Linked DNA regions of Cellulophaga sp. L1A9. The protein of the gene in region 1 interacts with the protein of each later gene in a pairwise test. Links are inferred from orthologs where the notes say so. Each region holds a gene or a part of one and is shown in the gene's direction. Other genes may lie near its edges.

Evidence for each region.
Region 2: the proteins of tpiA (region 1) and pepT interact in binary tests that used the Escherichia coli proteins (3 or more experiments, as listed by UniProt). The link is inferred for Cellulophaga sp. L1A9 from one-to-one orthologs.

Annotation. Positions count from the first base shown.
Region 1 is NZ_CP047027.1:729,812-736,123, reverse strand. The notes cover bases 1,422-4,253. They hold tpiA (triose-phosphate isomerase), read left to right. Parts: upstream 1,422-2,378; coding sequence 2,379-3,128; downstream 3,129-4,253. Other genes in these bases: GQR94_RS02910 (M57 family metalloprotease), read left to right, coding at 4,141-4,253; prmA (50S ribosomal protein L11 methyltransferase), read left to right, coding at 3,197-4,039; GQR94_RS02925 (BT_3928 family protein), read left to right, coding at 1,422-2,318. Outside these bases: folP (dihydropteroate synthase), read right to left, coding at 1-564; GQR94_RS02930 (DUF1599 domain-containing protein), read left to right, coding at 671-1,216; more of GQR94_RS02925, read left to right, coding at 1,221-1,421; more of GQR94_RS02910, read left to right, coding at 4,254-4,995; GQR94_RS02905 (ATP-dependent Clp protease adaptor ClpS), read left to right, coding at 5,155-5,430; GQR94_RS02900 (triple tyrosine motif-containing protein), read left to right, coding at 5,495-6,312. UniProt on the Escherichia coli protein: Involved in the gluconeogenesis. Catalyzes stereospecifically the conversion of dihydroxyacetone phosphate (DHAP) to D-glyceraldehyde-3-phosphate (G3P).
Region 2 is NZ_CP047027.1:454,875-457,705, forward strand. It holds pepT (peptidase T), read left to right. Parts: upstream 1-710; coding sequence 711-1,952; downstream 1,953-2,831. Other genes in the region: GQR94_RS01800 (quinone-dependent dihydroorotate dehydrogenase), read right to left, coding at 1-84; GQR94_RS01805 (hypothetical protein), read right to left, coding at 170-583; yajC (preprotein translocase subunit YajC), read right to left, coding at 2,021-2,317; GQR94_RS01820 (DUF1573 domain-containing protein), read right to left, coding at 2,322-2,798. UniProt on the Escherichia coli protein: Cleaves the N-terminal amino acid of tripeptides.

The DNA of each region.
Region 1 (6,312 bases):
AAATCCAGGGTCTAAAATAATGTCATTAATTTTGTTATCGTTCGCAGCAGCTATTCTTTCTGAAAAATAACTTAGAATATCAGTAAGTAAATTATCGTACTGTATGTTTTTTTGCATGTTTTGAGGCGTTCCTTTCATATGCATCATGATGTAAGGCACTTGATATTTAGCAACAATGTTCATCATTTCAAGATCTAGATTTCCTGCGGATATATCATTAATCATTGCAGCACCTTCTTGTATACACGCTTCTGCAACTTTACTTCTAAAGGTATCTATTGAAATTTTACACTCAGGAAAATTTTTAAGGACCAAAGCTACTATAGGTGCAACTCTATTTAATTCTTCTTCATCTGAGACATGTAAAGCTCCGGGTTTAGAACTATATCCGCCAATATCAATGAATGTGGCTCCATCGGCAAGCATTTTTTGAACTTGATGGATAATTTCAGTTTCATTTTTGTATTTTCCTCCATCATAAAAAGAATCGGGGGTAGTATTAAGAATACCCATTATTTTTGGCGCTCCAATTTCAATAAGATCTCCTTTGCAATTTATGGTCATTTTTACTGAGAATTAGTCAAGAATTATAATAGCACTGCAAGTTTAAAGCGCTATACTTGAACAATTAAAAATTTTGAACGAAATTTACACAAATTAGAAAGAATACATGCAGAAAACCGCAGAACAATACGATGCTGTAATAAAAATATGTCGCGCTTTATTTTCTAAAAAGATGAAAGATTATGGCAGTGCATGGCGAATACTAAGATTACCATCACTAACAGATCAAATTTTTATTAAGGCACAACGGATTCGCAGTCTTCAAGAGAATGAAGTTCAGAAGGTAGAAGAAGGGGAGCAATCTGAATTTATAGGAATTATTAATTATTCGATAATGGCCTTAATTCAAATTGAAAAAGGAATCGCAGAGCAGCCAGACTTAAATGTTGAAGAAGCATTAGCGTTATTTGACTCCCATGTAAACATTACAAAGACATTGATGGAAAATAAAAATCATGATTATGGAGAGGCATGGAGAGAAATGCGTGTGAGCTCTTTAACAGATTTAATTTTGCAAAAATTATTGCGTGTCAAGCAAATTGAAGATAACAAAGGGAAGACTTTAGTGAGTGAAGGTATAGATGCTAATTACCAAGATATGGTAAACTATGCAGTATTTGCTATGATACATTTAACATCAAATTCTAAATAATTACATGAAGTACTTGGTTGGGTTCAGTAGAACAGTAGTAGGAATATTATTTATAATTAGTGGTTTTATAAAATTGAATGACCCAGTTGGGTTTTCATTTAAGTTGGAGGAATATTTTAGTTACGGCGTTTTAAACATGCCGTTTTTTGAACCACATGCCTTGAAAATTGCCATTTTTGTGGTAATTTTAGAAGTCTTATTAGGTGTTCTTTTACTAATAGGGTTTAGGCAAAGGTTTACCATATATAGTCTGTTGGTCATGATTATTGGCTTTACATTCTTAACTTTTTACTCTGCATATTTTAATAAAGTAACAGATTGCGGTTGTTTTGGCGATGCTTTAAAATTGACGCCCTGGCAATCTTTTACAAAAGACATTATCTTATTACTTCTTATAGTTGTTATACTCGTAGGGAAACGGTATGTCCTGCCTATTTTTAGTCCTAGTTTCAATAGAATTGTTACAGGAGCATCTTTGGCGGCTTGCGTGATTTTTGTGTATTACGTTCTTAATCATTTGCCAGCAATAGACTTCAGACCTTATAAAATAGGTGCTAATATAGAAGAAGGTATGTCCGTTCCGGAAGACGCGCCAAAAGCTATATTTGATTATGCTTGGAGGTTTAAGGTGAATGGCCAAGAAAAAATTATTGTCACTCAAGGCGATTATCCAAGTGTAGATGGTGAGTTTATTGATGTAGAAACAACGGAAGTGCAAGCAGGTTATGAGCCTCCGATTCACGATTTTTCAATAGAAAAAGATGATGTAGATTATGCGTCAGAATTATTGCAAGAACCCAAATTGTTAGTAGTAATTGCTTATGATCTAGATAAAAGTAGTTATAGTGCATTTGAAGAGGTAAAAGAACTTACAGATAGAGCTGTAAAAGCAGGCTATAAAGTTATTGGCATGTCTGCTTCTAGCGAAGATTTTGCTACAAAATTACTTAAGGAGTATAAATTGAATTTTGATTTTTACTTTACAGATCAAACCACTTTAAAAACTATAGTCCGTTCTAATCCAGGAGTTTTAATTTTGAATAAAGGAACAATTACACAGAAAGTACATTATAATGATTTAGACACTATAACTTTAGAATAGTTTTTCGTTTAAATTAAAATAAGATATAATTAGTCATTTAATAATTGAAAATAGAACAAAATGAGAAGTAAAATAGTTGCAGGGAATTGGAAAATGAATAAAAATGCTACTGAAACAGAAGCGTTATTGGCAGAACTTTCCGCTAAATTACCAGATACTACGGCAGAGGTAATGGTAGCACCAACTTTTGTAAATCTTGCAGGAGCAGTGCGCAATCTAGAATCTTCGACCATAGAAGTTATAGCGCAAAATATGCATTATGCAGAAAGCGGAGCATTTACAGGAGAAATCTCAGCAGATATGTTATTAGATATAGGGGTGGAGACTGTGATTATTGGTCATTCGGAGAGAAGAGCTTATTTTGGTGAAACGGATGAGATTTTGGCAAAGAAAGTGGTTGCTGCATTGGCTAAAAATATGCGCATCATGTTTTGCTTTGGCGAGGAATTAGAAGACCGTAAGTCAGACAATCATTTTAATATAGTAGCGCGTCAACTTAAAAATGCATTATTCTCTTTAGAGGCGAGTTCTTGGAAAAATATTGTTTTGGCATACGAGCCAGTTTGGGCTATAGGAACGGGAGAAACAGCATCTCCTGAACAAGCGCAAGAAATGCATGCATTTATACGTAAAACTATTACAGATGCTTTTGATGCTACAATTGCTAACAATGTATCTATCTTATATGGTGGTAGTGTTAAACCTAACAATGCTGTAGAGATTTTCTCTAAACCAGATGTAGATGGTGGTCTTATAGGAGGAGCAGCTTTAGTGGCAGATGATTTTGTAGCTATTATTAAAGCAATCTAGGTAAACAATTAATAAATACTAAATCATAAGGGCATTCTACTAGAATGCCCTTTTATATTATCCCAAAAATGGAAAAAGAGAATAATTATATAGAGTATACTTTTAAAGTAGAGCCCTTACAGCCAGCATCAGATATTCTAATTGCAGAATTAGGAGAAGTTCTGTTTGAAAGTTTCTTAGAGACCGAAGAAGGTGTTTTGGCTTACATCAAAAAAGAAGATTGGTCAGCTGCTATTCTGGACAGCTTAACTATTGTACATAATGAGAACTTTAAAATTGAGTACGATTTTAAAGAAATTGAGCAGGAAAACTGGAATGCAACTTGGGAGAAGAATTTTAATCCTATTCAAGTAGATGAAAAATGTGTAGTTCGTGCGCCATTTCATGAAAAACCAGAAGTGGAATACGACATTGTGATAGAACCAAAAATGAGTTTTGGAACGGGGCATCATGAAACTACACACATGATGCTGCAACATATATTAAATACAGATTTTAAGGGAAAATCTGTATTAGACATGGGAAGTGGTACAGGGGTGTTGGCGATCCTGGCTGCAAAAAGGGGAGCTAGTACAATTGATGCCATAGATATAGACAATTGGTGTTATTTAAATGCATTGGAAAATGTAGAGCGTAATGACTCTAGTCATATTAATGTCTATGAAGGTGATGTAAATCTTCTAAAGGATAAAAATTATGATATTATAATAGCGAATATTAATAGGAATATACTACTAGAAGATATTCCCGAATATTCAAAATGTTTAAAAGTAGGAGGGACGTTATTTTTAAGTGGCTTCTATTCTGAAGACATCCCTACAATATCCGCCAAGTGCGAAGAACACAGTCTGAAGTTTGAGTCCAACCTAAATAGAAATAATTGGGTTGCTGCCGTTTATCGAAAATGTTAAAGTTTTTGTAAAATTACCGTTGAATTGTCATATATTGTCGTTGTAATGTATTTTTTTAAGATATAGTTTTATATTTTTTAACTTATTTAACACAATTAATTATGAAAAAACGCGATTTAACTATTATTGCTATGTCACTTTTATTAGTGGCTAGTTCTTGTGAAAAAGAGAAAGACAATAATCTTCTAGTGCCAGAAGCTAGTGTAGAAAATGTTGAACAAGAAAAGCTACAAATTACCGATGAGGTGATGAGTGTTTTCAAAAACAACTACTATAATGTTAACGAAATTGACGTTGTAGATTTTATGCTTCCTGATGGATCAATGGAAGAACGATTTCAATTAGAGAATGATATATTATTTTCTGCGGAGCAGTTTGAAAGTTTATCAGAAATTGATATTAAAAGCGCTAAAAATTACCACACCACCAATTTAGTTAGTCCTAGGACCTTAACTATTATTGGGTACACGGGAGGTCAAAATGCCCTGCCAACCAAAGAGCAAACTGCATTGCAATATGCTGTTAATAATTACAATGCTTTAAATTTAAGTATTCGTTTTACATTAACTTTTGGTACTTCTTATCAAGATAAGGATATGGTGGTTTACCTAAATCCTAGTGAGTCAGGTGCTGGTGGTTCAGCGGGTTTTCCTAGTAATGGAAATCCAAATAAATTTGTTCAAATTTACGGTTTAAGCAATTATGACGTAAATGTTATTGAGCATGTAATTACCCATGAGATTGGTCATTCTGTTGGTTTCAGACATACAGATTGGTTTAGTCGTCAAAGTTGCGGTCAAAATACGAATGAAGGAACTGCAGGAGTAGGTGCTATACCAGTACCAGGAACTCCGGAAGCTTATGATCCTACTTCTATTATGTTAGCATGTTTTAGCTCAAATGAAGATGGTGAGTTTAATAATAATGACATTACAGCATTAAATTATCTTTATTAATTAACTAATACTTAAATAAATACATTACAATTTTAAAGGTATTCTAATTTTAGAATACCTTTTTTTATAATCCTTTAATTAGCAGTGGTTTCGTGTTTTTTTTAAATAATTTCTAGAAGTGACTTATTAGAATTTGTATCTTAGTGCAAAAATAGATCTATGAGCACGAAGGAAAAGATCTTAGAAGATTTACTTTTAGAAGAAGAAACTAAAAAACAAAACGAAATTGTTTTGTTTAATGATGAGGTAAATACTTTTGATCACGTCATTGAAACATTAATAGGTGTTTGCGATCATACTCCTGAGCAAGCAGAGCAATGTTCTATTATAGTGCATCATAATGGAAAATGTACCGTGAAAACGGGTGATTATGATGACCTTAAGCCGCGTTGCACAAAATTATTACAGGCAGGACTTAGTGCAGAGATTGTGTAATGGGGTTATTTTATCATACCCTTATCTTTAAATCCCGCAAGCTCTTGGTCTTAAATTATCGCTGTTGAGATCTATAAAATTTATTGGCTTTTTCTTTTTAGCCTTCGTTTGCTTTTCGCAAGAATTACCTCCTATAAATAATTTTAGTCCCTTGGCCTATGATGGCGGTAATCAGAATTGGAGTATCTCACAATCAGACCAAAAATATATATACGTAGGAAATAACTATGGCTTATTAGAATATAATGGAGCTTCTTGGAAAAAGTATTCTTCTCCTAATGGCTCTCATTTACGAGCAGTCAAGGTTGTTAATGATCGTGTTTTTACGGGATGTTATATGGAATTTGGGTATTGGACCAAAGATAATTTTGGCGATTTAATCTATCAATCTCTGAATTCTAAATTAACGATTCCCATGATTGAGGATGAGGAGTTTTGGAATATTATTCAATTAGATTCTTATGTATTGTTTCAATCACTTCAAAGAATTTACGTCTACAATTTAAAAACAGAATCATTCAGTATTGTACCTTCTGAGAGTACTAGAGCTCGAATTTTCAAAAATAATGGTATTGTTTATTTCCAGAAATCAGGGAAAGGTCTTTTTAAAATAGATGGAGGTAAAGGTGTTTTAGTATCGGAAGAGGCCATTTTTAAATCAAATTTCATTATTGGATTGTTTGAGTCCCCTCTAGGGAAAATAATACTCACAGAAAAAGAAGGTTTTTTTCTTTTAACGCAGGATGGTGTAGAAAAATGGCAGGTACCTGTAAATAAAGAGCTGAAAGGCTTAAATATGTATAGCGGTATTAGGCTTAAAGAAGGTGGTTTTATTTTAGGAACTATTTCAGATGGGGTGTATCACGTGAGTGATACAGGAGA
Region 2 (2,831 bases), 280 kb from region 1 along the record:
AAGATTAATCATAAAAAAAGAAAAATGATGAATTTTCTCTGGATCAAACAAGAAAAATATAGGGCGTAGAATAAGTTTGTACATGAAAGGCTAAAATTTTCACAAAAATACAAACATCAACAAAGAACTTCACCAGTTACTCTTAATTTTATTAACACAACAATACACCTTATTCTATAAGTTTCTCAATTGGTGTTCTTTTTGCAGATTCACACAGTAATTGATAGCGTTCATATTGTTTTTCGTTGAATAATGAAATCAATTTTTGATCATAACTCACTGTAATTGCAAACATTTTATCTTCTAATTCCTTATGCTTCTTAGCAAGAATTAAAAGTTCATCTGGTGTACTTTGCGGGTGGGTTTCAAAAAGTTTTTTTACTTCCAATTCCTGATCATCCATCTCCGCCTTCAGATCTTTCCGCAACACCTCTAAAACCGTTGTTTGCTCTTCATTTAATTGAAAAATAGTCTTTATAGTATCCGCATTTTTACTGCCAATATCTAAAATACAAGCTTGCGCATTTGTTTTGACTACACTTAAAAAAAGGACTATCACTGAAAATAAAAGTTTAAGCTTCATTTGTTTGATTTGAATAACGTAACTAAATTATAACAACTTAAACGTATCCTACGCTAAAAAAGTATAAAGAATTAAATAATTACAATGCAAAAAACCTAATTCGTATTTTTATAAAAAATTATAATAAATGAACCCTATTCTTAATAGATTTTTGAGTTACGTAACTATTGACACTCAAAGCGACCCAAACTCATCAACAACACCGAGTACCAAGAAGCAATGGAATTTAGCCAATAAATTAGCCGAAGAATTAAAATTAATTGGACTAAGCGATGTTACCATCGATAAGAATGCTTACATCATGGCAACCCTTCCAAGCAATAGCACCTACGCCAACATTCCTGTAATAGGTTTTATAGCCCATTTTGATACTTCACCAGATTTTTCAGGAACGAACGTAAATCCACAAATTATTGAAAATTACGATGGAAAAGACATCGTTTTGAATAAGGAAAAAAATATTATTCTTTCTCCAAATTATTTTGATGATTTACTTCAATACAAAGGACAAACTATTATAACTACAGATGGCACAACTCTTCTTGGTGCCGACGATAAAGCAGGAATTACAGAAATAGTTTCGGCGATGGAATATTTAATACATCATCCTGAAATAAAACATGGTACTATAAAAATAGGTTTTACTCCTGATGAGGAAATTGGTCGTGGAGCGCATAAATTTGATGTGGAAAAATTTGGTGCAGATTGGGCGTACACTATGGATGGAAGTCAGGTTGGAGAATTAGAATACGAAAATTTCAATGCTGCTTCTGCTAAAATTTCAATTACAGGTAAAAGTGTCCACCCGGGTTATGCCAAAGGAAAAATGATCAATGCGATAAGTATAGCTAATGAATTTATGACTTTGTTACCCGAAAATGAAGTTCCTCAAAAAACAACAGGTCGCGAAGGCTTTTTTCATGTTCATCATATTTCTGGTGAAATAGAAAACGCAACGATTGAGCTCATCATAAGAGATCACGACAAAGAATTATTTGAAGAACGCAAGAGGCTTATAACTACTATAAAAGATAAATTATCAACCCTTCATGGCGATTGTATATCCATTGAGGTAAAAGACCAATATTTTAATATGAAGGAAAAGGTAGCCCCTGTTTATCATATTGTTACTACCGCTAAAGAAGCAATGGAGTCGCTAGGCATCACACCACTTATAAAACCCATTAGAGGGGGCACAGACGGGTCTCAATTAAGCTTTATGGGATTACCCTGTCCGAATATTTTTGCGGGAGGACATAATTTCCATGGTAAATATGAATATGTCCCTTTAGAAAGTATGGAGAGTGCTGTAAAAGTAATTGTAAAAATTTGTGAGCTTACTGCCTTAAACAACGCTAAAAACCTCTAAAGTAAATCAGCATTAAGCATAAAAAAAGCACCTTATAAAGGTGCTTTTTTAACTTATAAAAGTTGTAATTATTTTTTCTCTATTACTGCAGGAGCATTAAGCTTTGAACTCATCTCTAAAGAAAGCGCTGAACGCTCAAACTTTATTTTACCCGCTAAAGTTTCAATTACACAAGAATTATCTTTATCATTTAATTCTACAATCTTACCGTGCATTCCGCTTTTAGTAACTACTTTATCACCTTTTTTAAGTTCAGCAGAAAATTTCTTTTCTTGCTTTTGCTTTTTTCTCTGAGGTGCAATCATAAAGAAGTAAAATACTACGAAAATTGCAATCAGTGGTATAAATGGATATTTTTCTAACATGTAATTATGACTGTTTTAATGGTCCTACTGGAGCACCATCTTTAGGGGTTATAAATGCTTTTATTCTTAATTGTTCCGTTCCCTTTTCTGTATTTGCAGATACGGTAACTACTTTAGTAACCACATTACTTCCTGAACCATTAAATTGTACTAATAATTCTCCTGATTCTCCTGGTGCAATTGCTCCTTTTGAATATTTCGGTATCGTACAACCACAAGTACTTTTTGCATCTGTAATAATAAGTGGTGCATCGCCAGTATTTGTAAATTTAAAAACTGTTTCTTGGGGTGTATTCTGAATAATTGATCCAAAATCATGCTCTACTTTCTCAAAAGCCATTACAGGCAACAACTTTGCTGCTTCATCTCTCTGACCTGCTGCTTCAAGGTTTGAATTATTGATTTTACTAGTTGCATCTTCCTTACAGGACATTAAAACAACTACCAACAGTGCATTTAATGCGATAACTATTTTTCTCATAACCGTCTAAATATTTATAATTTTAATCAAAAA